One region of the Nonomuraea sp. NPDC049421 genome, then DNA from elsewhere that is predicted to be linked to it. Evidence: predicted binding sites of a transcription regulator. Region 1 holds the regulator's gene; each other region holds the start of a gene.
The links. Region 1 encodes HrcA, which represses chaperone genes, less so after heat shock. Its sites were predicted from a motif close to TTGGCACTCTCNNNNNGAGAGTGCCAA; they were not measured.
Positions count from the first base shown of each region.

Region 2: a site for HrcA is predicted at 3,170-3,196, ahead of groES (co-chaperone GroES). Genes of this name have one in related genera too.
Region 3: a site for HrcA is predicted at 4,089-4,115, ahead of groL (chaperonin GroEL). Genes of this name have one in related genera too.
Region 4: a site for HrcA is predicted at 1,559-1,585, ahead of AB0K18_RS02125 (DNA starvation/stationary phase protection protein). Genes of this name have one in related genera too.

Region 1 covers NZ_JBFAQA010000010.1:217,278-224,144, reverse strand. Annotated here, with positions in the region: gene AB0K18_RS19565 (DUF4870 domain-containing protein) at 1-660, opposite strand, end outside; gene AB0K18_RS19560 (DUF3097 domain-containing protein) at 657-1,466, opposite strand; gene AB0K18_RS19555 (hypothetical protein) at 1,484-1,993, opposite strand; gene hrcA (heat-inducible transcriptional repressor HrcA) at 2,409-3,422, shown strand; gene dnaJ (molecular chaperone DnaJ) at 3,434-4,576, shown strand; gene AB0K18_RS19540 (16S rRNA (uracil(1498)-N(3))-methyltransferase) at 4,573-5,298, shown strand; gene AB0K18_RS19535 (hypothetical protein) at 5,371-6,033, opposite strand; gene AB0K18_RS19530 (SigE family RNA polymerase sigma factor) at 6,030-6,542, opposite strand; gene AB0K18_RS19525 (histidine triad nucleotide-binding protein) at 6,821-6,867, shown strand, end outside.
Region 2 covers NZ_JBFAQA010000009.1:54,214-61,080, forward strand. Annotated here, with positions in the region: gene AB0K18_RS17335 (hypothetical protein) at 1-1,483, opposite strand, end outside; gene AB0K18_RS17340 (methyltransferase domain-containing protein) at 1,678-2,913, opposite strand; gene groES (co-chaperone GroES) at 3,283-3,597, shown strand; gene groL (chaperonin GroEL) at 3,671-5,290, shown strand; gene AB0K18_RS17355 (hypothetical protein) at 5,588-6,187, shown strand; gene AB0K18_RS17360 (sigma-70 family RNA polymerase sigma factor) at 6,542-6,867, shown strand, end outside.
Region 3 covers NZ_JBFAQA010000011.1:263,442-270,308, forward strand. Annotated here, with positions in the region: gene AB0K18_RS21020 (AAA family ATPase) at 1-1,319, shown strand, start outside; gene AB0K18_RS21025 (YbhB/YbcL family Raf kinase inhibitor-like protein) at 1,386-1,916, shown strand; gene AB0K18_RS21030 (hypothetical protein) at 1,970-2,200, opposite strand; gene groL (chaperonin GroEL) at 2,350-3,981, opposite strand; gene AB0K18_RS21040 (cold-shock protein) at 4,312-4,512, opposite strand; gene AB0K18_RS21045 (MoaD/ThiS family protein) at 4,756-5,031, opposite strand; gene thrC (threonine synthase) at 5,056-6,288, opposite strand; SAM riboswitch class I at 6,302-6,443, opposite strand; gene AB0K18_RS21055 (RNA polymerase sigma factor) at 6,523-6,867, opposite strand, start outside.
Region 4 covers NZ_JBFAQA010000001.1:456,900-463,766, reverse strand. Annotated here, with positions in the region: gene AB0K18_RS02130 (alkaline phosphatase PhoX) at 1-755, opposite strand, end outside; gene AB0K18_RS02125 (DNA starvation/stationary phase protection protein) at 1,011-1,478, opposite strand; gene AB0K18_RS02120 (MerR family transcriptional regulator) at 1,595-2,194, shown strand; gene AB0K18_RS02115 (VIT domain-containing protein) at 2,191-4,599, shown strand; gene mmuM (homocysteine S-methyltransferase) at 4,661-5,527, shown strand; gene AB0K18_RS02105 (DoxX family protein) at 5,637-6,062, opposite strand; gene AB0K18_RS02100 (MarR family transcriptional regulator) at 6,144-6,605, shown strand; gene AB0K18_RS02095 (lysophospholipid acyltransferase family protein) at 6,669-6,867, opposite strand, start outside.

The DNA.
Region 1 (6,867 bases):
GTAGATGATGAGCGGGCCGATCCACGAGACCAGCAGGCCGAGGAGGTGGGCCAGCATCGCCATGGAGTTGTCGTCGGTGCCGGGGCGGGGGCCGAAGCGGCCGGGCACGTAGGGCTCGCCGGGGGGCTGCGGGTAGCCGTAGCCGGGCGGGGGCGGCGGATATCCGGGCCGGCCGTAACCGCCTGGCTGACCGTAACCGGCGTTGGGGCCGTAGCCGCTGGGCGGCTGCGGGTGGTAGATGGGCGCCGACCCGGGCTGCTGGCCATAGGGGAGCTGCTGCCCGTAACCGGGCGCCGAGCCGGGCTGCTGCCCGTAGCCGGACCAGCCGGGCTGCTGCTCATAGCCCGGCGCGGAACCGGGCTCCTGCGTGTGACCCGGGGTCGAACCGGGTTGCGGTGGGTAGCCCGGGGTCGAACCGGGTTGCGGTGGATAGCCAGGCGTGGAGCCGGATTGCTGGGGGTGGCCGGGCGTGGAGCCGGGTTGCTGGGGGTGGCCGGGTTGTTGTCCGTACGGCGGGGGCGGGCCGGGTTGGGGGCCTGAGCCGGGCGCGGGCGGCGGCAGGTCGGACGGGGCGACCTTGCGCGTGGCGTCGTCGTCCGCCGGGGCGAACCTGCGGGTGGCGTCGTCGTCGGCGGGCGGCGGGGTCGGGTCCTGGCTCATGGAGCCTCCGTAACGAAGTCGATCAGTTCCTCGACCCGGCCGAGCAGCGCCGGCTCCAGGTCCGTGTACGTCGAGACGGCGCCGAGAATGCGCCGCCACGCCTCCGCGGGCTCCATGCGCCAGCCCAGCGCGGCGATGACGCCCTCCTTCCATGGCACCCCGCGCGGCACGTCGGGCCAGGCCGGGATGCGCAGCACGGACGGCTTGACCGCCTGCCAGATGTCGACGAACGGATGCCCGACCACGAGCACGTCGGGCGAGGTGATCTCGGCTGCGATCCGGCTCTCCTTGGAGCCGGGCACCAGGTGGTCGACGAGCACGCCGAGGCGCCGCCCCGGCTCGGGGCCGAACTCCTCGACGATGGCGGGCAGGTGGTCGACGCCTTCGAGGTATTCGACGACGACGCCTTCGACCCGCAGGTCGTGGCCCCAGATCTTCTCGACGAGGGCGGCGTCGTGGACGCCTTCGACGTAGATGCGGCTCTGCCTGGCGACCCTGGCCCGCAGCCCTTCGACGGCGATCGAGCCCGACGCGCTGCGCCGAGGGCCGGTGGGGGCGGGGGCGGTGGGGCGTACGAGGGTCACGGGACGGCCTTCCAGCAGGAACGCCGCGGGGGCGAGCGGGAAGAGCCGGCGCTTGCCGAACCGGTCCTCCAGCGTGACGGCCTCCTTGTCACAGGCCACCACGGCGCCGCAGAAGCCGCTGTCGGCGTCCTCCACGACGAGGTCCGGCTCCGCGGGCACCTTGGGGATCTTGCCCTTGCCCGGCCGCCGCCAATTTCCCGCCAGTACATCGCCCTCGTACACACGGGGACCGTAGCAAATCACCCGCTCACTGCAAGGCGCTTCCGCGCGCCGCTGCGGCGGACGAGGACGACGATCGTGCCGGCGATGGCGGCGAGCAGCCCGGCGCCCGGCAGGACCACGAGGGCGATGAGGCCGCCGGCGACGCCGTTCACGACGGAGTAGGAGTCGCGGCCGACGCCGTAGCGCACGGTGGCGTCCTCCTGGTTGACGCAGGTGAGCTGGTAGTCGCCCTTGGCCGGTGCGTTGATGACCAGGAACTGCTCCCACACGGCGTCGCCGGCCGACACCGTACGCCGGTCGGGGGTCTTGGCCAGCTTGGCCTCGCCGCTGATCGAGCAGTCGTAGGTGACGGCGGTGTCGCTGGCGAGGTAGACGCCTGGCTTCTCGGCCGGGTCGACCGTCACCGTGACGCTTTCGCCGGACGCGAACGTCTGCCTGGGCACCAGGTCGGTCGCGCCGCCCAGGCCGGTGGCGAACAGCACGCCGCCGGCCGCCACGCAGGCCACGAACACGCCCCAGACGGCCACCAGCCACCAGCGGCTGGGCTTTATGGCTTTGGAGTCGATTCGTGGTGGAAATTGGGCCTGTTGGCCGTATTGTCCGTACTGAGATGGCGGGCCGAACTGAGCGGGGTCACCGTACTGCGGTGGCCCCTGTCCGAACGGAGGCTGTTGCCCGTACTGGGGTGGTCCCTGTGGCGGCTGTCCCTGTGGGGGCGGTCCGTACTGGGGCGGACCGTAGCCTGGCGGCGGGCCGTACGTCGGGGGCCGGGAGTCGTCGGTCATGAGGGCAAGTGTGGGGCCTGTCGCTCACAGGAAGCCAGACAGCAGTTGGGACCCGGTGTTATCGCACCTTGTGGGCGAGAGCCGTACACTTGGCACTCGGGAACACAGAGTGCTAGACACCACGTTCCTGTAAGGGACAGAGGCAGGAGGTGAGCACGTGCTCGACGATCGGAAGCTGGCGGTGCTCCGGGCCATTGTCGAAGACTACGTGTCCACCAACGAACCGGTGGGCTCCAAGGCGCTGGCCGAGCGTCACAATCTGAAGGTCTCCCCGGCGACGGTCAGGAACGACATGGCCGCGCTGGAGGAGGAAGGCTACATCACCCAGCCCCACACCAGCGCGGGCCGCGTGCCGACGGACAAGGGCTATCGCCTGTTCGTCGACCGGCTCTCGCAGGTCAAGCCGTTGTCGGGGGCCGAGCGGCGGGCGATCGAGACGTTCCTCGCCGGCGCGGTCGACCTCGACGACGTCGTCACCCGCACGGTCCGGCTGCTGGCGCAGCTGACCAGGCAGGTGGCGGTCGTGCAATACCCGACGCTCAACCGTTCGACGGTCCGGCACGTCGAGCTCGTCCCGCTGACCGACCGGCGGGTCATGCTCGTGCTGATCACCAACACCGGCCGCGTCGAGCAGCGCGTGCTGGAGCTCCCCGAGGCGGTCGAAGACCATCGCATCGCCAACCTGCGCGCCGTGCTCAACGCCTGCCTCGACGGCTGCGGCCTGAGCAGCGTGCCCGAGCTGGTGGCCGACCTGCCGGAAAGACTCCCGATCGAAGACCGGCCCGCCGCGGCGACGATCCTCTCCGTGCTGCTCGAGACGCTGGTCGAGCGGCACGACGAGAAGATCGTGTTCGCCGGCGCGGCCAACCTCGCCGGCGCCGACTTCGCCACCGGCCTGCGCGACGTGCTGGAGGCGCTTGAGGAGCACGTCGTCCTCATGCGGCTGCTCGGCGAGACCACCTCAGACACCCCGTCCGCGCTCACCGTGCGCATCGGCTCGGAAAACCCCTACCTGAGGGGCACATCCGTCGTCGCGACCGGATACGGTTCTGGCGACAACCAACTGGCCCGGCTCGGCGTTCTGGGGCCGACCAGGATGGACTATCCCGTGACGATGGGCGCCGTACGCGCGGTGGCACGCTACGTCAGCCAGATCCTGGCTGCATCATAAGAGGTCGATAAGTGGCAAACAGCGACTACTACGCCACCCTCGGGGTGCGCCGTGACGCGAGTCAGGACGAGATCAAGAAGGCGTATCGCCGGCTCGCCCGAGAGCTGCACCCTGACGTGAACCCCGATCCTGACACGCAGGAGCGGTTCAAAGAGATCACGCAGGCCTACGAGGTGCTGTCCGACCCGAACAAGCGCCAGATGTACGACCTGGGTGGCGACCCCTTCGGCGGCGGCGCGGGAGCGGGCGCCGGCGCGGGAGGCTTCGGAGCGGGCTTCCCGTTCAGCGACATCATGGACGCCTTCTTCGGCACCGCCACCGGTGCCAGGGGGCCCCGCTCACGTGCCCGCAGGGGCCGCAACGCCACCATCAGGGTCGAGCTCGACCTGCGCGAGACGGCGTTCGGCACGACCCGAGAGCTGGCCGTCGACACGGCCGTGCTGTGCGACATCTGCCACGGCGCCGGCACCGCGCCTGGCACCCACCCCGACACCTGCGACATGTGCAGCGGGCGCGGGGAGATCTCCCAGGTGACGCGGTCCTTCCTGGGCCAGGTCATGACCTCGCGGCCCTGCCCGCAGTGCGGCGGCTTCGGCAGCATCATCCGCAACCCCTGCCAGGAGTGCTCCGGCGACGGCCGGGTGCGCACCCGCCGTACGATCAAGGTACGCATCCCCGCGGGCGTCGAGGACGGCACCCACATCCAGCTCGCCGGCGAGGGCGAGGTCGGTCCGGGCGGCGGCCCGCCCGGCGACCTGTTCCTCGAGATCGTCGAGCGGCCCCACGAGATCTTCGAACGGCGCGGCGACGACCTCCACTGCACCGTCCAGATCCCGATGACGGCCGCCGCGCTCGGCACCGTGCTGTCCGTCGAGACCCTCGACGGCGCCGAGGACATCGACGTCCGGCCCGGCACGCAGTCGGGCCAGGTCATCACCATGTACGGCAGAGGCGTCCAGCGGCTCAACGAGTCCGGCAGGGGCGACCTGCTCATCCACGTCAACGTCGAGACGCCCAGCCGTCTCGACGCGGCTCAGGAAGAGCTGCTGCGCGAGCTGGCCAGGCAGCGAGGTGAGGAGCGCCCGCCTGGCAAGTTCGCACCGGGCCAGCAGGGTTTTTTCTCCCGCCTGCGTGACGCGTTCAACGGCCGGTGACAGCCCCGGTCTTCCTGAGCGCGCACCTCGAAGGGCCCGAGCTGACGCTCGACGGCCCCGAGGGGCGGCACGCGGCCTCCGTACGCCGGTTGCGCGCCGGTGAGCGGGTCGACCTCACCGACGGGGCGGGCGGGGTGGCCGAGTGCGTCGTACGCGAGGCGCTGAAGGACGCGCTACGGCTTGAGGTGCTGCGCCGCTACGACGTCGAGCCGCCGCGGCCCCGGCTGGTGGTCGTCCAGGGGCTGCCCAAGGGCGACAGGGGCGAGCTGGCGGTCGAGATGATGACCGAGGCCGGCGTCGACGTGATCGTGCCGTGGGCGGCGGCCCGCAGCATCACCCAGTGGAAGGGTGACAAGGTCGCCAAGGCCCTCGGCCGCTGGCGCTCCACCGCGCGCGAGGCGGGCAAGCAGGCCCGCCGCTTCCACCTGCCCGAGGTGGCCGACCTCGCCACCACGGCACGCGTCGAGCGGCTGCTGGCGGAGGCTGCGCTCGGGCTGGTGCTGCACGAGGAGGCCGCCGAGCCGCTGTCGGGCGTGGCGCTGCCGGCCGGCGGCGACGTCGTCATGGTGGTGGGGCCGGAAGGCGGGGTCTCGGAGGAGGAGCTCGAGCGGTTCAGGGCGGCCAAGGCGCAGCCGGTGCTGCTCGGGCCGACGGTGCTGCGCACGTCCACGGCGGGGGTGGCGGCGGCCGCCGTGCTGTTCAGCCGTACGGGCCGCTGGTGAGCCGCTAGGGCCTCGTTCGCGCGTCCTGCAGGGGGGTGAGCCGCTGAGGCCTGTCCTGCGAAGGCCGGGCCGCTAGGGCGTGGTCTGCGTGTCCTGCAGGGGGGTCGCCTCGACGGGCGGCGTCTCGGTCATCTCGTCGTCCGGCGGGCACTGCTCCGGCGGGCACGACGGCGGCGCGGACGTCTCGATCATGGTGGGCGACGGTGTCGGCGTCGGCGACGGTGAGAGGGTGGGGCAGTCGGACGGCGGCTCGGCTTCCTCGGCGAGCGCCGAAGGACACGGGGTCGTGGTGGGCGTGGGGGTGGGCGACTGAGACGGCCTGCTGGTCGACTCGGCCTTACGGGTCGGCTTGGGCGAGGTGGGCGACGGCGTCGCCGGGATCACCACCGCTGGCGGCGACTGACGGGGCGGCACGCTGGTCGCGGGCGGATCGATGGACCGGGTGGTCGAGGAGTTGGACGGCACCTTGCTCGTCTCGTCGTCCACGATCCGCACGGGCGCCTGATCGATGATCTGGGAGCGCAGGCCGGGGACGGCGAACACGATCGCGCCCGCCACCAGCACGGCGCTGGCCGCGGCCGCTCCCGCGCGCCACCAGAACAGATTGCGTACGCCCCGCCGCTCGATGCGGGCACGGATGATCTCCAGTCCGTCCGGCGAGGGCACGACCGCGTCCGCCTCCGCGCGGAGCGCACGGCGCAGCAGGTCGCCGTACTCGTCGGGGGGCTGGGTCATGACATTTTCTCCAGGACCGATCGCAAGGCGGCCATGCCACGTGCGGTGTGGCTCTTGACCGCCCCCTTGCTGATGCCCATGGCGTGGGCGATCTCAGCTTCGGACAGATCACCGTAGTAGCGTAGAACCAGAGCCTCTCTTTGTCGGGTCGGAAGGGCGCGTAATGCCTCGATCACGGCAGAACGTTCCAGTTCGCCGATGGCGCCGTTCTCGGCGCTCGGCGCGTCCGGCAGACCTTTGGGAGCATACTTCTCGACGACCGCGCGGTGGCGCAGCACCGACCTGGACCGGTTGACGACTGACTGGCGCAGGTAGGCAAGTGCTTTGTCGGGATCACGCAGCCTGCGCCAGGCGCCATGGATGGCGACGAACGCATCCTGCACGACTTCCTCAGCTGTTGCTATGTCGCGCACCAGCAACACAGCGAGACGCACCAACGACCGAAAATGCGCACTGTACAGCGCCGTAACGGCCATGTCGGCATCCCACCCGACCGGCACCGCCCCCATCGACCTGTCGGCCAGAAGGGTTTCGGTGGTCACATCAGTGGGACGCGCGGCCTTCCCAGAGGGTTTACGCTCTTCCGGTTCTGGAGGTTTCCCCGGTTCCTTAGGGTGCATTACCCAGTCGTGTCCTCGCCAGGTGGCGCTCGCCCGACCCTGAATCGTCTTTTCTGCTGAAGTGTCGCACACTCACCCTAACCTTGTGGATCTTCCTGCGCACGACACAGCTGATTACCGATTCGCAACGGACTCACCGACGGCGGCGCCCTCGGTAGGCTGATCGAGTGAGCGATTGCCTCTTCTGCAAAATCGTCGCCAAGGAGATTCCCGC
Region 2 (6,867 bases), on a different contig from region 1:
CGAGGCCGTTCAGGTGGGTGTTGAGGCCGTTGAAGCGGCTGTCGAGGCCGCCGAAGTGGTCGTCGAGCGAGTCGAAGCGGCTGCTGATGTGCTCCTCGGCCTCGACCAGGCGTTCGTCGATGGCGTCGACCTGGCTGTCGAGGCGGTTGAAGCGGCCCTCGTTGCGGGTCGCGATCTCGGCGGCGCGCTGGTCGGTGGCCTGCAGGCGTTCGTCGAGCGAGGCGAAGCGGGTGTCCATGCGGACGTCGAGGGCGTCGAAGCGGTCGTCGTGCCGCCCGAGGTGGCCGTCGAGGGTGCCGAGGCGCTTGTCGACGGCGCCGAGCTGGCCGTCCATGGACGACAGCCGCTTGTCGACGCCGCCGATGCGCCCGTCGAGGCCGTCGAGCCTGGTGTCGATGTCGGCCAGGCACTCGTCGGCCGACTCCAGCCGGCTGTCGAACCCGGTGAGCCGGGAGTCGAGGCCGGTGAGCCGGCCTTCGGCGCGTTCGAGGCGGGCGTCCACGGCGCTGAGCCGGGACGTGAGGCGCTGCTCGCTCTCGCCCAGCTGCACGGCGAGGTGCTGGTCGGTCTCGTCGAGGCGGACGGTCAGGCGCTGCTCGACGCCGGCCAGGCGCTCGCCGGCCTGCTCGTCGGCCTCCTTGAGCCGGGCCACGAGCCGCTCGTCGGCCTCCAGCAGGGCCGTGGCGAGCCGCTGGTCGGTCTCGTCGAGCCGGGTGCTGAGGCGCTGGTCGGTCTCGCCCAGACGGGCCGTGAGCCGCTGGTCGGTCTCGTCCAGCCGAGTGGTGAGGCGCTGGTCGGTCTCGTCCAGGCGGGTCGTCAGGCGCTGGCCGGTGTCGTCGAGGCGGGTGGTGAGGCTCTCGGACAGGTCGGAGACCGCGACCTCGACCCGGTCGGTGCGGGACGTCAGCTCCGCCATCGACCGGTCGAGCCGGGTGAAGCGCCCGGCCGCGGCCTCCATGCTGGCGTTGAGCCCCGCCAGGGTGGCGGCGAAGTCGGCCATGCCCTTGGTGATGCCGTCGGTGGTGTCGAGCACCGACTGCAGCCGGCTGAGCGCCTCGTCGACGCTCTCGCCCACGGTGCCGAGGTCGGCCCACACGCTCGGCAGGTCGGTGATCGGGGAGACCCTGGCGTCCACCCCGCTCACCCTGTCGCCCACGGCGTCCACGTGGTCGCGTACGGCCTCGACGTGCTGCGCGAGGCCCTCCGCCCACATCGGCGGCTTGGCGGAGATCTCGTCGAGCCGCCCGCTCACCGCCTCGATGGAGCCGCTCAGCCCGCCCAGCTCGCGCTCGCGGACCTCCCGCAGCAGCCATTCCATGCCCTCCAGGCGCTGGCGGATCTCGTCGAGCACCGCGCCCTGGGTCCGCTGCTCGTAGACGTGGTCCTGGGCGGCCCGGGCGAGCAGGTCCCGCATCCTTTTGGGGACGACGTCGGCGTTGTACGCGCCCGATTGGAGAAGGGTGGTGTGGTTGGAATGGTCCACCGAAAGCTCCTTCGCTCGCCGACGGACTGCCGCGCAGTGGTCGGGTAGGTCCGGTTCAATATCTGAAGAGCGAGAACGCGGTTAACCGCAATAGGGGGAGAACTCCCGCCCGCCCACCTTAGCCTTTCGATCAAGGTCCGTCAGGGCTGAAGTGAAAGATCGAGGAAAGCGATTCGATGGCCGAATTTGGCGATTCAGGCAGGTGAGGAGGGCTTACAGAGGATTACCGAAGGTTTGTCGAGAATCCTGGTCAGGGCGATGACCATGGTGTTCTCTCCGCTGAGCCGCAAATCGGCACGGAGGCGCTCGATGTCGACGGCGGACCCGCGCTTCTTGATGGTGACATTGCCGATTTGTCGGGCGCGGAGGGCGGCGCGGAGTTTCTTCAGAGAAAAGGGGATGATGTCTTCTATTTCGTATCTGGCGGCCCATGGGGTGTCCGCCGGAGCGTCGGACGTCACGTACGCGATCATCGGGTCCATCAGCCGCCCGCCGACCAGCTCGGCCACCTCGCCGACGAGGTGCGCGCGGATGGCGGCGCCGTCGGGCTCGTAGAGGTAGCGCCCCGGCGGGCCCACCTCGGCCGTGACGCCGGTGGCGGTCAGCGTGTGCCCGCCGGGCAGCAGGGCCGCGCGCCTGCCCGTGGTCACGCCGGCGCCCGTCCACAGCGTGGCCTCCTTGACCTCCCCCTTGTACGACACCCACTCGGCCAGCGCGCCCTCGGGGATGAACTCGTACGGGATCGCCGGCGCCACCTTGAGGCAGGCGAGCCGGGCGCGTGAGATCAGGTCGAGCACCACGGGCCAGGGCGGCGAGTACGCCATCGGGTCGAACGTCCGGCCCCTGCCCGTGCGCCGCGCCGGGTCGGCGAACAGCGCGTCGTACTCCTCGGGCCGCACCTCCGCCGCGTCGCCCACGTGGACGGTCACCCGCTCGCCCAGCCCGAACGCCTCCGCGTTCGCCCGCGCCACGGCCACCGTCAGCGGGTCGGTGTCGAACGCCGTCACCGCGCACCCTGCGCGGGCCAGCGCGAGCAGGTCGCCCCCGATGCCGCAGCAGGCGTCCACGACGCGGGCGCCGGAGGGCGGCAGGATGGGCGCCTGGGCGGGCGCCTGGGTGTGCGGCAGGGTGGGCAGCAGGGCGGCGCGGTGGGCGGCGACCTCGGCGCGGGTGGCCTGTTCGAGCCCGTGCGGCGTGAAGAACATCCGGTCGGCGTCCGCGCCGAACTTGGCCCTGGCCCGCTGCCGCAGCCCCGCCTGGGTGAGCGCGGCGGAGGTGAGCGCCGCGTCGTACGTCTTGCGCAGGGTCGTGGCGGCGGCCACGGGATCGGCGCCCGCCAGTTCGCCCGCCTCGGCGAGCGCCCGCAGGCCGCGCGGGGTCAGCAGCTCGGTGAAGGCGTCGAGGTCCACGTCACCTGACGTTAGCGCCATGCCCGCCGTCCTCAGGACGGGGAGACCTGGGCGGGAGACCTGCATGAGGTGGTGCGGGTAGGAGGTGTGCAGGTGGGTAGGGCCGGGGCGGGTCGGCGGCGTCGTGGTCCGAGCGGGCGGGAGCGGCGTGGCCGGTGGGGCGAACATTCGTGCACGTGGGAGACTGGACCAGGTCAACGGCCTGTTCCCAAGCTCTGATCGCTCTCAGCAGACGCGTTCGTGTTGACTGTCAAGCCCCTCTTGCATATGTTTCCTTTTGGCACTCTCCCCTTGAGAGTGCCAACGTGCGACGAGGCAGGTCTGACACCCGCGACGGCAGGCCCAGCTGGTCGCCTCTTCTAGATCATTCAAATCTGAAGGGGAGGTCCGATCGTGACGACCGCCACCAAGGTTCCCGTTAAGCCGCTCGGCGACCGCATTGTGGTTCAGCCGCTTGAGGCCGAGCAGACCACCGCTTCCGGCCTGGTCATCCCGGACACCGCCAAGGAGAAGCCGCAGGAGGGCAAGGTCCTCGCGGTGGGCCCCGGCAACTGGGACGAGGACGGCGAGAAGCGGATTCCGCTCGACGTCTCCGAGGGCGACATCGTCCTCTACAGCAAGTACGGCGGCACCGAGGTCAAGTACGGCGGCGAGGAGTACCTCGTGCTCTCCGCCCGCGACGTTCTCGCGATCATCGAGAAGTAGGCCGGATGTGTCGAGCCCCGGGCGCTCTTGAGGGCGGCCGGGGCTTTCGACGCTAGGAGAGGACTTTCAGACAATGGCGAAGATCCTGGAGTTCGACGAGGACGCCCGCCGCGCGCTCGAGCGCGGCGTGAACGCCCTCGCGGACGCCGTCAAGGTAACCCTCGGCCCGCGTGGCCGTAACGTCGTCATCGACAAGAAGTTCGGTGCGCCGACGATCACGAACGACGGTGTGACCATCGCTCGTGAGATCGAGCTGGAGGAGCGCTACGAGAACCTCGGCGCCCAGCTCGCCAAGGAAGTGGCGACCAAGACCAACGACATCGCGGGCGACGGCACCACCACCGCGACCGTCCTGGCCCAGGCCATGGTCCGCGAGGGCCTGCGCAACGTCGCCGCCGGCGCCTCGCCGCTGTCGCTCAAGCGCGGCATCGACAAGGCCGCCAAGGCGGTCAGCGACCGCCTGCTGTCGACCGCCCGCGAGGTGGCCGACAAGAAGGAGATCGCCAACGTCGCCACGATCTCCGCGCAGGACGCGCAGATCGGTGACCTGATCGCCGAGGCGTTCGACAAGGTGGGCAAGGACGGTGTGCTCACCGTCGAAGAGTCCAACGCCATGGGCATGGAGCTCGAGTTCACCGAGGGCATGCAGTTCGACAAGGGCTACCTGTCGGCCTACATGGTCACCGACCCCGAGCGCATGGAGTCCGTCCTCGAGGACGCCTACATCCTGCTCACCCAGGGCAAGATCTCCTCCATCGCGGACTTCCTGCCGCTGCTGGAGAAGATCGCTCAGACGAAGAAGCCGCTGCTCGTGGTCGCCGAGGACGTCGAGGGCGAGGCCCTGGCCGTCCTGGTCACCAACAAGATCCGCGGCACCTTCACCTCGGTGGCCGTCAAGGCCCCCGGCTTCGGCGACCGCCGCAAGGCGATGCTGCAGGACATGGCCATCCTCACCGGCGGCCAGGTCGTCAGCGAGGAGGTCGGCCTCAAGCTGGAGCACGTCGGTCTCGAGGTGCTCGGCACGGCCCGCCGCGTCGTCGTCACCAAGGACGCCACGACCATCGTCGACGGCGCCGGTGACGCGCAGGCCATCGAGGACCGCGTCAAGGAGATCAAGATTGCCATCGAGCAGTCCGACTCCGACTGGGACCGCGAGAAGCTGCAGGAGCGGCTGGCCAAGCTGGCCGGCGGTGTGTGCGTGCTGCGCGTCGGCGCCGCCACCGAGGTCGAGCTGAAGGAGAAGAAGCACCGCCTTGAGGACGCGATCTCCGCGACGCGCGCCGCGATCGAGGAGGGCATCGTCTCCGGCGGTGGCTCCGCGCTGATCCACGTCTCCAAGGACCTCGACGACCTCGGTCTGTCGGGCGACGAGGCGACCGGTGTCGGCATCGTGCGCCGCGCGCTGGTCGAGCCGGCCCGGTGGATCGCCGAGAACGCCGGCCTCGAGGGCTACGTCGTGACGCACAAGGTCGCCGAGCTGGAGGCCGGTCACGGCCTCAACGCCGCGACCGGCGAATACGGCGACCTCATCGGCCAGGGCGTCATCGACCCGGTCAAGGTCACCCGCTCGGCCGTTCAGAACGCCGCTTCGATCGCGGGCATGCTGCTCACGACCGAGGCGCTCGTGGTGGACAAGCCCGAGGAGGAGGCGCCGGCCGCCGGCGCGGGTCACGGTCACGGCCACGGCCACTGACCGTCCCTTCCTTCCGCCGACCGTACGGCCCGCACCCGCTCAGGGTGCGGGCCGTACGGCTTTCCTGGTCTGTACGGCTTCGCGGTACCCGCGTTGTGGAAGGGCGGGGGAAGGGGCACTCACGCTGGCGGTGCTCAGATCGTGGGGTGAGGGAAGGGGCACTCACGCCAGGCGGTGCCCAGGTCGTGGTGAGGCCGCGGGGGTCGGCACGTACGCCTCGTGGTGCCTGGGGTCGGCGTGGGGCGGGGGTGGGCACGTACGCTGGGCGGCGGTCGGTGTGAGGAGGTGGCCGGGGGCGTGCGGTACCGGCGGGCGGTGGAGCGGTTGCGGATGCTCGCGCGGGCATGTGAGCAGACGCGGCGGGTGCGGGCGGACGAGCCGTTCCTGCGGGCGGCGTACGTGTTCGGCGACCTGCTCGGCGGGGCCGACGAGGTCGAGTGCCTGGAGGTGGCGTTCGTGCTGAACCTGCCGCCGGAGGAGGTGGCGTGGGGCACACAGCCGCCGGGGACGGCCTGGCTGGTCGACTTCCTCGAGCTGGACAAGGGCGGGGTGGCCTACGTCTGGCGCTCGCAGCGGGACCCGGTGGCCAACCATCACATCAGGGAGCCGGTGCGGTTCTGGTCGCTGGACGGCATGGAGGAGGACGTGCTGGCGGCGCTGGCGGAGCGGCGCTTCCGCGAGGCGCGGGCGGCGTCCGCGGGCGGGGACGCCGGCAACGGGGTGGCCGACGTCGAGGCGGAGCTGCGGACGGCGCTGGAGCACCTCAGGGCGGTGCACGGGGCGTACTGGGACCGGCGGTGGCGGCGCGAGCACCGGAGCCTGGGCCGGTACCCGGAGCATCACCTGTGGGAGGCCGTGCGGGGCTACCTGGAGCTGCTGGACGCGCGCGGCGATTGACCGGGTGCGTGCGGCGCGGCGGCTGAGCGGGTGCGTGCGGCGCGGCGACCCGGCGAGTGTGCGCGGCGCGGTGTGACCTCGGCGGAGGGCGCCGCGCTGAGGCCGGTTCTGGGTGGGCGGGTTATCGGGCGATGGGGGAAATTGGGGGGAAAGGTGGATTGTTGGTCGTAAACCGGGAGTGGGCGATAAGCGTCAGGGGTCTGACAAATGTCGTGCATTCCGGGTTATCAGGTGAAATATTATGTCAGTATTAAGGCTTAGTGTGGTCGCCTGATTACTGCTCGTTATCGTCGCTTCAATGTGACCAATCCGTAGCCGTTCGCCATGACGACAGGCCGGATCAGTGCGGGCATCATGCCTATCGTGAGCGAGGGAAGCGTCGCCGACGCCAAAATTGGGGTAAGGCTCGCGTCGAGACTTCCGGCACGGACGGATGACTCCGACCTTAGGGAACTGACGAGCCTCGCCGTACAGGGGGATCGCAGTGCGATCGAATCCCTGCTCGGCGAGTTGCGTCCGATGGTGGTGCGGTATTGCCGCGCCCGGCTGGGCAGGGTTTCAGGGCAATATCACATTGCCGATGACGTCGCCCAGGAGGTGTGCATCGCGGTGTTGTCCGCGCTGCCGCGATACCGCGACATGGGGCGGCCGTTCGCGTCGTTCGTGTTCGGCATCGCCTC
Region 3 (6,867 bases), on a different contig from region 1:
GCGTCATGATCGTCGGGCCGAACCGGGCCTTCCTGTCCTACATCTCCTCCGTCCTGCCTGCGCTGGGCGAGGTCAAGGTCGACCAGACCACGGTGGCCGGGCTGCTCGGCGAGCACGCCACCCCCGAGGACCCCGAGGTCGCCGCCATCAAGGGCGACGCCAGGATGGCCGCCGTCCTTGAGCGCGCGCTCTGGCTGCACATCGTCAAGCCGGAGGAGGGCGTCGTCTTCACCAAGGGCGCCTACCGCCACCGGGTGGCCGACTACGAGGTACGCGAGATCGTCGCGTCCCTGCGCGGCACCACCCGCTACAACCCCGGCCGCGCGGCGCTGGCCCAGCGCCTGGCCCACATGGTGCTCGTACGCATGGAGCAGCGCGGCGAGTCGCCCGACGACCGGGTCCAGGACGCGGTGGCCAGGTCGAAGCCGGTCAAGCAGCTCGTGGACGCCGTCTGGCCCAAGCTGACGCCCGAGCAGGTGCTCCATCGCCTGCTGTCCGACCCCGAGTTCCGCGCCAAGGCCGCCAGGTCCGACCTGACGGCCGAGGAGCAGGAGCTGCTCGCCTGGCGCAAGCCGTACCGGAGCTGGAAGTCCGCGAAGTGGTCGGCGGCCGACGCGGCGCTCCTCGACGAGCTGCGCGACCTCATGGAACGCACGCCCTCACTCGGCCACCTGGTCGTGGACGAGGCGCAGGACCTGTCGGAGATGCAGCTCAGGGCGCTCGGACGGCGCTGCCGCAACGGCTCGGCCACCGTGCTCGGCGACCTCGCGCAGGGCACCACCCCGTGGTCCACCACCTCGTGGCAGGCGGTGCTCGAACACCTCGGCCAGCGCGAGGGCGAGGTGACGGAGCTGACGCTCGGCTTCCGCGTGCCGCGCGAGGTGCTCGACTACGCGGCCCGGCTGCTGCCCTCCATCGCCCCCGGCCTGGCCGCGCCGCGCTCGCTGCGTCCCGGCGCCGGCTCGCTCACCGTGCTGCCCGGCGGCTCGGTCATCGAGGCGGCGCGGCAGGCGCTGGCCAAAGAGGGCTCCATCGGCGTCATCGTTCCCGACGCCCTGGTCGAGACCGTCTCGCAGGCGCTGGCCGAGCTGCCGCACGCCGTGCTCGACCCCGACTCCCCCGACGAGCAGCGCCTGCTCGTCGTGCCCGCCACGCTCGCCAAGGGCCTCGAGTACGACCACGTCATCGTGGTCGAGCCGGCCGACATCGTGGCCGCCGAGCCCAGGGGCCTGGCCCGGCTCTACGTCGTGCTGACCCGAGCGGTCACCTCGCTGACCGTGCTGCACGACAGGCCGCTGCCCGCCGAGCTGGCGGCGTGAGCCGCGCGGGCACGGCGCTTCTAGGATGGCTGGGCAAGCACCTAGCTCTCACCCAAGGAGGATGCCGTGCCCGCACCGCTTCCCCATGAATTCCTGCCGTCGGTCCCCGCGCTCGCGATCGAGAGCGACGACATCCAGGACGGCGAGCGCCTGCCCGACCTCCACGTCTTCAACGACTGGGGCATGACGGGCGGCAACCAGTCGCCGCACCTGCGCTGGTCCGGCGCCCCCGAGGGCACCAGGAGCTACGCCGTCACGTGCTTCGACCCGGATGCGCCGACCGGCAGCGGCTTCTGGCACTGGGTGCTGTTCGACCTGCCGGCCTCGGTGACCGAGCTGCCCACCGGCGCGGGCTCGGCGCCCGACTTCAAGGGCCTGCCCGAGGGCGCCGTGCACGCCCGCACCGACTACGGCACCAAGGCCTACGGCGGCGCCGCCCCGCCTCCCGGCGACCCGCACCGCTACGTCTTCACCGTGCACGCGCTGGGCGTCGACAGGCTGGGGGGCGACAGCGACACCAGCCCGGCCGTGGTCGGCTTCAACGTCAACGCCAACCTGCTGGCCCGCGGCTTCATCGTGGCTCACTTCGGCGTCTGAAAAGCGTCAGAGCGCCCCGCCGGGAGCCCGGCGGGGCGCTCATCGTGTGGAGGTCAGCGCACGAGGGGCGCCTGGGGGCAGCCGACGAGCCCCGGCAGCAGCGAGTCGACGACCGGAATGCCGGTGGTGGTCGCGCCCGGCAGGCAGAACGGATTGTTCAGCTGGCGCAGCAGGCTGAACGTGCCGGTCAGCTCGTCGTCGGCATGCGCGGGAGCCGCCGCGACGGTGACGGCGGCCAGGGCGATGGCCGCGATACCGAAAATGCGCTTGCTGCGGGAGAACATCCGCCACTCCTTCGTTGAGGTGAGTTATGGCTGACCACCTTTCCTCACCATGAGTAGCGGATCAATGATGAAACGTAATGGCAGCTCCACAAGAAAAAGAGCGGCCCGGAAATTCCGGACCGCTCTTCGCCTGTGCGACGGATAAAGACCTAGAAGTCCATGTCGCCGCCGCCGGGCATGCCGCCGGCGGGAGCGGCCGGAGCCTTCTCGGGCTTCTCGGCGATGACGGCCTCGGTCGTCAGGAACAGCGCCGCGATGGAGGCGGCGTTCTGCAGCGCGGAGCGCGTCACCTTGGCCGGGTCGATGATGCCCGACTCGAACATGTTGACGTACTCGCCCGACGCGGCGTTGAGGCCCTCACCCGGGGTGAGGTTGCGCACGCGCTCGACCACGACGCCGCCCTCGAGGCCGGCGTTGACCGCGATCTGCTTGAGCGGCTCCTCCAGCGCCTTCTTGACGATGGCGGCACCGGTGGCCTCGTCGCCGTTGAGCTCGAGCTTGTCGAACGCCTTGGCGCCGGCCTGCAGCAGCGCCACGCCACCGCCGGGGACGATGCCCTCCTCGACGGCCGCCTTCGCGTTGCGGACGGCGTCCTCGATGCGGTGCTTGCGCTCCTTGAGCTCGACCTCGGTGGCGGCACCGGCCTTGATGACGGCGACGCCGCCGGCCAGCTTGGCCAGACGCTCCTGGAGCTTCTCGCGGTCGTAGTCGGAGTCGGTGCGCTCGATCTCGGCGCGGATCTCGTTGACCCGGCCGGAGATCTGCTCGGCGTCACCGGCGCCGTCGACGATCGTCGTCTCGTCCTTGGTCACGACCACCTTGCGGGCGCGGCCCAGCAGGTCGAGGGTGGCGGTCTCGAGCTTGAGGCCGACCTCCTCGGCGATGACCTGACCGCCGGTCAGGATCGCGATGTCGTTGAGCATGGCCTTGCGGCGGTCACCGAAGCCCGGCGCCTTGACGGCGACGGAGCGGAACAGGCCGCGGATCTTGTTGACGACCAGGGTCGCCAGGGCCTCGCCCTCGACGTCCTCGGCGATGATCAGCAGCGGCTTGCCCGACTGGACGACCTTGTCGAGCAGCGGCAGCAGGTCCTTGTTGGCGGAGACCTTGCTGTTGACGATCAGGATGTAGGGGTCTTCGAGCACGGCCTCCATGCGGTCGGAGTCGGTCACGAAGTACATCGACGTCATGCCCTTGTCGAAGCGCATGCCCTCGGTGAGCTCGAGCTCGAGGCCGAAGGTGTTGCTCTCCTCGACGGTGATGACGCCTTCCTTGCCGACCTTGTCCATCGCCTCGGCGATGAGCGAGCCGATCTCGGGGTCGGCGGCGGAGATGGAGGCGGTGGAGGCGATCTGCTCCTTGGTCTCCACGTCCTTGGCCAGCTTGGAGAGCTCCTCGCTGACGCGCTCGACGGCGGACTCGATGCCCTTCTTCAGGGCCATCGGGTTGGCGCCGGCGGCGACGTTGCGCAGGCCCTCGCGCACCAGCGCCTGGGCGAGCACGGTGGCCGTGGTGGTGCCGTCACCAGCCACGTCGTCGGTCTTCTTCGCGACCTCCTTGACCAGCTCGGCGCCGATCTTCTCCCAGGGGTCCTCGAGCTCGATCTCCTTGGCGATGGACACACCGTCGTTGGTGATCGTGGGAGCGCCCCACTTCTTCTCCAGCACGACGTTGCGGCCCTTGGGACCCAAGGTCACCTTGACGGCGTCGGCGAGCTGGTTCATACCGCGCTCGAGACCGCGCCGGGCGTCCTCGTCAAACGCGATCATCTTGGCTGCCATAAGGCTAGACCTCCCAGATGCAGGGTGGCTTGTCGTGGACCGAGCCGACGCCCGCGACGGCATGGGTCAGCATCTCCTTCGGCAGACCCCATCGTCCCGATCCGGTGTTGGCACTCTGCTGCACAGAGTGCCAACGAACTGTTTAGCACTCTACCCTGTCGAGTGCAAGCGAACGCCCATCTGCCCCACGTTTCCGCCCAGGTCAGTCAGTACGCCGGTACGGCGAGCCGCCCTGGGCGGCCCACCGTACGCGAGTCGACGAAAGAGAGATGACGGCTCGCACGGACTGCGCTGCCGTGCGAACCCGCCCGGTGCATACCAGGATGTCGATCAGACCGTTCGGACGGACTCCGCCTGCGGTCCCTTCTGGCCCTGCGTGATCTCGAACTCGACGCGCTGTCCCTGCTCGAGAGATCGGTACCCGTCCATCATGATCGCTGAGTAATGGACGAATACATCCTTACCACCGTCTACCGCGATGAAGCCGTAGCCCTTGTCCGCGTTGAACCACTTGACGGTGCCCTGCGCCACTTCCGACTCCTCTTACTGGTCTCCCAGATCTCGCCCATTCCTCCGCGAGACCTGTAATCGCCCGACTTAACAGAAAATCAGCCGGACGATCGCCCTCGACCATACCTGTGGGGAGGGGTTTGGCAACAGAGTCAATCTGGGAACTGCCTATTTCTTCTTCCCGAACCTGGTTCAACATTGAATTAGGCCCGGAAAAGGAGAAGGCGCCCACAAGGGGCGCCTTCTGGATGTGAGCCGCGACACTCAGCCGCCGGCGACCGCCGGGATGATGGAGATCTGCGTGCCCTCAGGGGCGGGAGTGTCGAGGCCCTCGGCGAAACGGACGTCCTCTTCCCCCACGTAAACGTTGACGAAACGACGAATCTTGCCCGATTCATCCAGAATTCTCGCGCCGATGCCCGGGTAGTCGGCGTCGAGCTTGATGAGCACGTCACGAAGCGTCGCGCCCTCGCCACTGACCTCCGCGTTGCCCCCGGTGTAGGTGCGCAGAATGGTGGGAATCCGCACAGAAACGCTCATGGTTTAAGTCGCCTTTCCTGGTTGTCAGACAGTCGCGCGGAACGCGTCGAGAGAGGGCCGGATCACGGCCGTGGGTGCGGCGTCGTCGCTGATCGCGTCGAGCGTCTTGAGCCCGTCACCGGTGTTGAGCACCACGGTGAGGGCGTCGGGGTCGAGCACGCCGTTCTCGGTGAGCTTCTTCAGCACGCCGACGGTGACGCCGCCCGCGGTCTCGGCGAAGACGCCCTCGGTCGAGGCCAGCAGCTTGATGGCGGCCACGATCTCGGCGTCGGTGACGTCCTCGACGGCCCCGCCGGTGCGCCGGGCGATGTCCAGCACGTACGGGCCGTCGGCCGGGTTGCCGATGGCCAGGGACTTGGCGATGGTGTCGGGCTTGACCGGTCGTACGACCTCGTGCCCCGCCTTGTACGCGGTCGACACCGGCGAGCACCCGGCCGCCTGCGCCCCGAAGATCTTGTACGGGGTGTCCTCGACCAGCCCCAGCTTCACCAGCTCCTTGAAGCCCTTGTCGATCTTCGTGAGCTGGGACCCGGAGGCGATGGGGATGATGATCTGCTCGGGCAGCCGCCAGCCGAGCTGCTCGGCGATCTCGTACGCGAGCGTCTTGGAGCCCTCGGCGTAGTAGGGCCGCAGGTTGACGTTGACGAATCCCCACTTGTCGCCCAGCGGGTCGCCGATGAGCTCGGAGCAGAACCGGTTGACGTCGTCGTACGTGCCCTCGATGCCGATGAGCTTCCCGCCGAAGACCCGCGCCATGGCGATCTTCGCCTGCTCCAGGTTAGCCGGGATGAACACGCACGCGTCGAGCCCGGCCCGCGCAGCGGCGGCCGTGACGGCGCCGGCGAGATTGCCGGTGGAGGAGCAGGAAAGCGTGTGGAAACCGAAGTTCCTGGCCGCTTCGACGGCCATGGCGACGACCCGGTCCTTGAAGGAGTGGGTGGGATTGCCGGAGTCGTCCTTCACGTAAAGGGACTTGATGCCGAGCGTTCGGCCGAGGTTTCCGGCCTTGACCAATTTCGTCCAGCCGGGGTTCATATTCGGCTTTTCGGTCACGTTCGCCGGCACCGGAAGGAGCGCCCGGTAACGCCAGATGTTGGCCGGACCCGATGCGATCTGCTCGCGGGTCACCTGGCCGAAGTCGTAGGCCGCCTCGAGCGGCCCGAAACATTCCTGACACGCGAAGCTGGGACCCAGCGGGTAACGCGCGCCGCACTCGCGGCAGGACAGAGCGGTGGCAGGACCAAAGTCAAGCGACATGAAGCGAGGCCTTCCCTCATCTTCGCCCGCGGCCACCTTGACCGCGAACCGGAATTGGCACCTTGTCCCGGTCGGCCTCGCCTGGTCGCGAGTCGAAAGCCGGGAGGGTTGCCGGGGCTTCGCAGGGCCGGTCCCTCCACCCCTCTGGATGAGCAATATGAAGTTGTTGAAACGGACTCTACCCGCTTAAGTGGCTGCAATTACCACCCGTCTCACCATGTGAGACGGGTGGTCTCAGCGGTAGTCCTCGCCCAGCACACCCTGCACATACTTGCGCGCCTGATGGATGCGGGATTTCGCGGTGCCCAGCGGGATGCCGAGCTGCTCGGCCACCTCGTTGTAGTCGAGCTGGACGATGTCGCGCAGCACCAGCGCCTGCGCCAGATCGGGCTTGTCGGCCTCCAGCGCCTCCATCGCGTCGAGCAGGTCGAGCCGCGAGCCGGCGATCACGCTGACCCGCCGCACGTCGGGCTTCTGCATCGGCAGCTCGTCCGAGCTCTGCTCGGCCGCCCGCCGCTTCAGCGACCGGTACGTCGTGCGCGCGCAGTTGGCCGTCACGATGTGCAGCCATGTACTGAA
Region 4 (6,867 bases), on a different contig from region 1:
TGCGCGTCGTACGCCCACAGCCCGGTGTCGCCCTTCGTCGTGAAATAACACACCCCGCCGGCGTAGTGGCAACCGTCGCCGCCGTCGAAGTGGCGGGCGTCCTCGACCTGGTGGCGGGCCTCCTTGAGCAGGGCGGCCGGCGACGGCACCGCCTGCCAGCGGCCCGACGAGCACAGCACCTCGAGCGTGCCCTCCGTCAGGTCGCCCCAGTCGCCCGGCCTGAACCGGTAGAAGCAGCCGTCGGGCTCGTCCTCGGTCATGTAGATGACCCGCCGCTCCGGGTCGCAGGCGGCGGCCTCGTGCTTGAAGCGGCCCATCGCCAGCCGGGGACGCGCGGCGCGGGCGCCGTAGGGGTCGCATTCGAAGACGCGGCCGCGGTGGCCGAGCTCGCACGACAGCCACGTGTGCCACGGCGTGGCGCCGCCCGCGCAGTTGAGGTCGGTGCCCGACAGGATGCGGTAGGCGTCGCCGATGCTGCCGTCGGCCCTGAACCGCAGCGCCGACGCGCCGCCGAGCAGGGGCAGCTCGGAGTTGGAGACGTAGATCCAGCCGGCGCCGTCGGGGAAACAGGCGCCGCCGTCGGGGGCCGCGTGCCAGGTCAGGCCGGCGACCTTGTGACCGCTGCGGGCCACCGCCCGGCCGGTGAACCCAGGGGGCAGCGCCAGGCCGTCGGGGCCCGGAAGTCCGAGCGGACCGTACGGGCTGATGCCGCCCGGCAAGAGCGGGCCCGTGCGGAGGAGAGTCTTGTGCGACATCGTGGGGCCTCCCTCTAGGTGCCACGCTAGTCGACCGCACCGACATGAATGACAAGGACTCGCGAAACCAAACTCTGCGCAAACCTCGCCACCGGTGCGCGTGGGACGGCCCGGACAACGGCCCGGGCGGCGGCCCGGGCAACGGCTCGGGCGGCGGACCGGGCAACGGCTCGGGCGGCGGACCGGGCAACGGCCCGGGCACACGAAAGCCCGGGCCGTACGCCCGGGCTCTCCTTCGTCGCGCGCGCCTTCGGATCAGCGCTGTGCCTGGAACATCCAGTGCTGCTTGTCGACTTCCTGCGCCACGGCGATGAGCAGGTCCTGGCTGACCGGGTCGGCCTCCTCGGTGGCGGCGATGCGCTCGTACATGCGCTTGCTGATGCCGCCCAGGATGTCGGTCATGGTCGCCACGACCTTGCCGTCCTCCAGCCAGCCGCCGTCCGGCTGCTGGAGCTTGGTCTCGCGGGAGACGGTCGCGGCGCGGCCGTCCGGGTTGGCGCCCAGGGCCACCATGCGCTCGGCGATGGTGTCCATGTGGGTCCTGGCGAGGTCGGTGACCTCGTCGAGCTGCAGATGGATGGGGCGGAAGTGGGAGCCGATGAGGTTCCAGTGCGACTGCTTGGCGACCAGGGACAGATCGATGAGATCGACCAGGGCGCCCTGCAGGGCCTCGACGACGGTGTTCTTGGCGTCGCCCGTGAGTGGTCCGGTGATTGTAGCCATGCGTACTTTCCTCCCCGTCGGTCGGCTTTTACACATTTAGAACGGTTTTCGGCCTGCCGTTCTTCCGCCACACGAGCACGTTGACACTGTAACAATGACAGTGTCATTGTGGAGATATGAGCGAGACCTGGACGATCGGCGAGCTGGCCGAGCACGCGGCCCGCGCGCTGCGCGACGGCGCGGCGGCCGCCGGACACTCCGCGAACGGACGGGTCCGTGACGTGCCCGGGGAGCGGCTGATCAGGTGGTACACGACGATCGGGCTGCTCGACCCGCCGCTCACCCGGCGCGGCAGGATCGCCCGCTACGGCCGCCGCCACCTCCTGCAGCTCGTGGCCGTCAAACGCATGCAGGCCGCCGGCCACTCGATCGCCGAGATCCAGACCACCCTGACCGGCGCCACCGACCACACCCTGGAGCAGGCGTCCGGCCTGAACGGGGCACTCCCCCGCCCCGGCCCCGCCCCGGCCGCCGCAGGGGGCGGGGAGCGGGCGCGCTTCTGGGCTGAGCGGCCGGGTAGCCCACCGGAGGAGCCGTTGCGTCACGTCGCCGCCCGTGCCCAAGAGGCGGCCGGGGCCGTCACGGGGGTCAGGCTGGGCGATGGGGTGCGGTTGGTGCTCGACGGGAGGCGGGCGCTGTCGGATGAGGACGTTCAGGCGGTGCTGGCGGCGGCCGGGCCGCTGCTCGCGGTGCTCGAAGAGAGGAAGCTGACATGAAGATCACTTCGCTGGAGCCCGCGCGGTGCCTGCCGGTGCCGGACGCCGGGTTCGGCGCGCTGCTGACCGAGCGCGGCAACCTGCCGCTGGAGAGCGTGGACGTGACCGCCGCCATCTCGGGCCTGATCGCCGGGGTCGAGGTCACGCAGGGGTTCACGAACCCGTACGACGTGACGCTGGAGGCCACGTACGTCTTCCCGCTGCCCGACAGGGCGGCGGTGACCGGCTTCCGCATGGAGGCCGACGACCGGGTCGTGGAGGGCGTGCTCAAGGAGCGCGGCCAGGCCAGGGCCGACTACGACCAGGCGCTGCGCGAGGGCAGGCGGGCGGCGATCGCCGAGGAGGACCGGCCCGACGTGTTCACGATCAGGGTGGGCAACATCCTGCCCGGGGAGCGCGTCTCGGTACGCCTGAGCATGAGCCAGCCGCTGCCGTACGAGGACGGCGCCGCCACGTTCAGGTTCCCGCTGGTCGTGGCGCCGCGCTACATCCCCGGCCGCCCGATCGACGGCCCGCCGGCCGGTGACGGCGTGGCGCCCGACACCGACGCCGTGCCCGACGCCTCCAGGATCAGCCCGCCGGTGCTGCTGCCCGGCTTCCCCCACCCCGTACGCCTGTCGCTGACGGCCACGGTGGACGCGGCCGGGCTGGAGCTGCGCGAGCTCGCCTCCAGCCTGCACGTGGTCGAGGAGGAGGGCGGCACGGTACGCCTGCGCCCAGGCGAGCGGCTGGACCGCGACTTCGTGCTGCGGCTGACGTTCGCGGCGTCCACCGCCCTGCAACTGGACGGGCGGGGCACGTTCGCGCTGACCGTGCTGCCGCCGCCGCTGGAGGGCGCCCGCACGCCGCGCGACCTGGTGCTGCTGCTCGACCGCTCGGGCAGCATGGGCGGCTGGAAGATGGTCTGCGCCCGCCGGGCCGCCGCGCGCATCGTCGACACGCTGACCTCGCACGACAGGTTCGCGGTGCTGACGTTCGATTCAGTGGTGGAGGAGGCGTTCGAGGGGCTGGCAGAAGCGTCCGACCGCAACCGTTACCGCGCGGTCGAGCACCTCGCGAGGGTGGACGCCCGGGGCGGCACCGAGCTGCTGGAGCCGCTGCGGCGGGCCGTCGCGCTGCTCGACGGCCGTACGGAGGGCCGCGAGCGGGTCGTCGTGCTCGTCACCGACGGGCAGGTCGGCAACGAGGACCAGATCCTGGAGCAGGCGGGCGGCGCGCTGTCGGCCATGCGGGTGCACGCGGTGGGCATCGACAGGGCGGTGAACGCCGGGTTCCTCGGCCGTCTCGCGGGGCTCGGCGCGGGCCGGTGCGAGCTGGTCGAGTCAGAGGACCGGCTGGACACGGCCATGGAGCACATCCACCGCAGGATCGGCGCTCCCCTGGTCACCGACCTGGCGCTCAAGGGCCTGGAGGTCGAGCCGGAGACCGTCACCCACCTGGGGTCGATCTTCCCGGGGGTGCCGCTGCGCGCGTACGGGCGCTGTCGCGAGGGCTCGTCGGTGACCGTGCGGGGGCTGACCGCGCAGGGGCAGTGGGAGGAGCGCGTGGACGGCGTCGCGGTGGACAATCCGGCCATCAGGGCCGTGTGGGCCCGCGCTCACCTGCGCGAGCTGGAGGACCGGTACGCCATGGGCGAGCACGACCTGGAGGAGCGCATCGTGCGCACCTCGCTGGAGTACGGCGTGCTCTGCCGGTTCACCGCGTACGTGGCGGTGGACACCCGGCAGGTCGCCGGCGAAGGGCCGCGGCACCGCGTCATCCAGCCGGTCGAGCCGCCGAGCGGGTGGGAGCCGCCACAGTCGCCCGGGATGGGCGCCTTCGGGGCGAACGTCATGCTCGCCGCCGCGCCGGCGAGCCCGGCCAGGATGCGGACGCCGCAGCCCGGGCTGAGCAGCGCGGGCGGAATGGAGATGGAGCGGGGCTTCCTCGCCGGAGGGCCGCAGGACGGCGGCGCCCTGCCTCCCTCGCCGGCGCCCATGCCGATGGCTCCCGGCGGGCCGCGCCGGGGTCGCGGCCGGGCGGCCGGCGGGCGTCTGGAGTCGGTACGTCCCCAGCTCGCGGCCGAACTCGACCGCCTGAGGGCCCTGCCCGCGCCCGACCTGCTCTACCTGGCCGACCTGGGCACCCGGCTGGCGGCGCTGGCGGCGTACCTCGGGGGGAACGAGCAACTGGAACGCCTGGCGGCCGAGCTGGCGGCGGCCGAGCGTCCCGGCGCGGACACCCACGCCCTGCACGCCCGCGCCGTCGAGGTCCTCACGGCCCTGACCGGCCCCACTCCCCCGCCTCCGGCGGGAGACCCACGCTCGGCGATCGACCCGAGGCCGGCGGGCGACCCCGGGACTCCGGGCACCCCGGGCGTCCCCGGCGACGGAGGCCGGCGCGGCCCCTTCTGGAAGCGCACCTGACGGACGCCGTGGCCTATGCCCGTCGCGACGGGCATGGGCCACGGCTGCGTACGCTGAACGGGTGACGACACTTGTCCTGGACGGAGGGCTGGCGACCCAGCTCGAGAGCCTCGGCGCCGACCTGCGCGACGAGTTGTGGTCGGCTCGGCTGCTGCTGGAGGAGCCCGAGCTGATCAGGCACGCGCACGCGTGCTACTTCGCGGCGGGCGCCGACGTGGCGACCACGGCCAGCTACCAGGCGACGCTGCCGGGGTTCGAGCGGCGCGGGCTCGGCGCCGGCGAGGCGGAGCGGCTGCTGCGGCTGTCGGTGAAGCTGGCGGCGCAGGCCCGCGACGAGCACGGGCGCGGGCTCGTGGCGGCCTCGGTGGGCCCGTACGGCGCCTATCTGGCCAACGGCGCCGAGTACACCGGCGACTACGACCTCGACGAGGACGGCCTGTACGCCTGGCACCGCCCCCGCTGGGAGATCCTCGCGGCGGCCGGGGCCGACCTGCTGGCCTGCGAGACCATTCCGTCCTATCCGGAGGCGCGGGCGCTGGCCCGGCTGCTGGCCGGCACGCCCGAGGTGAAGGCGTGGGTGGCCTTCTCGTGCCGCGACGGCGAGCGGCTCAACGACGGCACGCCCATCGCGCGGGCGGCGGCCGTGTTCGGCGGCAACCCGCAGGTGGTGGCCGTGGGCGCGAACTGCACGGCGCCGCGCCACATCCCCGGCCTGATCGGCTGCCTGTCGGGCGGGCTGCCCGTGGTCGTCTACCCGAACTCGGGCGAGACGTGGGACGCCGGGCTCCGCCGCTGGGCGGGCCTGGCCGACCCGGTGGAGTTCGGCCAGGCGGCCAAGGAGTGGCAGCAGGCGGGCGCGTCCCTGATCGGCGGCTGCTGCCGCACGACGCCGGACTACGTCAGGCAGATCCGCGCCCACCTGTCCTGAGCCACCAGCGCACGCCTGGCTGCGGGCCCAGGTGAGGACACAGGTGAGGGACTCCGTCGGCGCCGCGTTCCCCGGTCTCGGGTGACGCGGCGCCGGGTTCTTCAGCCGGTCAGGCGACCGCGGGGGCGGTGCGGCGGCGGCGCAGGAGCACGTTGTCGAGGGCGAAGGCTCCCCCGCCGGTGAAGCCGACCGCCAGGCTGGCCGCGGCCAGGGCCAGCACGAACTCGTAGCCGCCCTCGCCGGCCAGCCCGTTGGCGCCGTGCACGAAGACGATGGCGCCGAGCATGTCGAGGGCCAGCAGCGACCCGGCGACGGGCAGCGCGACGCCGAGGATCAGCGCGAGCCCGCCGAGCACCTCCAGCGCGGCCACGGCGGGCGCGGCGAGGCCGGCCAGCGGGATGCCCACCGACTCGAAGAACTTGGTCGTGCCCTCGATGCCCATGGTCGCGAACTTCTGATAGCCGTGCACCAGGAAGATCACCCCGACGGCGACCCTGGCGAGCAGCAGGACGACGGGGCGCCCCTGATCCACCATGCGTGCTCCTTCTTGATGTTCGGATTTGAACGACAACTCTAGCAGTGATGGTTCAAATTCGAACGACAGTACACTGAGTCGGTGACGGACCCCCGATGGCTGGACTCGACGGAGATGGCCGCATGGCGTGCCTTCCTGGCCACCTCCCACCTGCTTGAGCGGCGCATCGAAGAGCAGCTCAAAGCCTCTGCCGGGCTCACCCACCCGCAGTACGAGATCCTCGTGCGGCTCTCCGCCGCCCCCGGCCGCAGGCTGCGCATGACCGAGCTGGCCAGGGGGGTGGTGGTGTCGAAGAGCGCGCTGACGTACCAGGTGACCCAGCTGGAGAAGGCGGGGCTGGTCGGGCGGGAGACCTGCCCGTCGGACGACAGGGGCGTGCTGGCCGTGCTCACCGAGGCGGGCGTGCGCTGCCTGGAGCGGGTGGCGCCCGGTCACCTGGAGGTGGTGCGGGCGTACCTCATCGACCGGCTCAGCAGGGAGGAGCTGCAGGCGATGACGAGCGCCATGCGCAGGGCGGAGGAGGCCTTACGCTCCTCCGCGTGAACGGCCCCCTCAGCTCCGGCCCTCAGCTCCGGCCCTCAAGGCTCTGGCCTTCAGCTCTGGCCCTCAGCTCTTGGCGGCCGCCGCGCGGGCCGCGCGCTCCATCTCGACGCGGGCGCTCGCGGCGTATTTGTCGACGTATTCCTGGCCCGACAGCTCCATGAGCGCGTACATGATCTCGTCGGTCACCGCGCGCAGCACCAGCCGGTCGTCCTCCATCCCGTAGTAGCGGGAGAAGTCGAGCGGCTTGCCGAACTTCACGCCC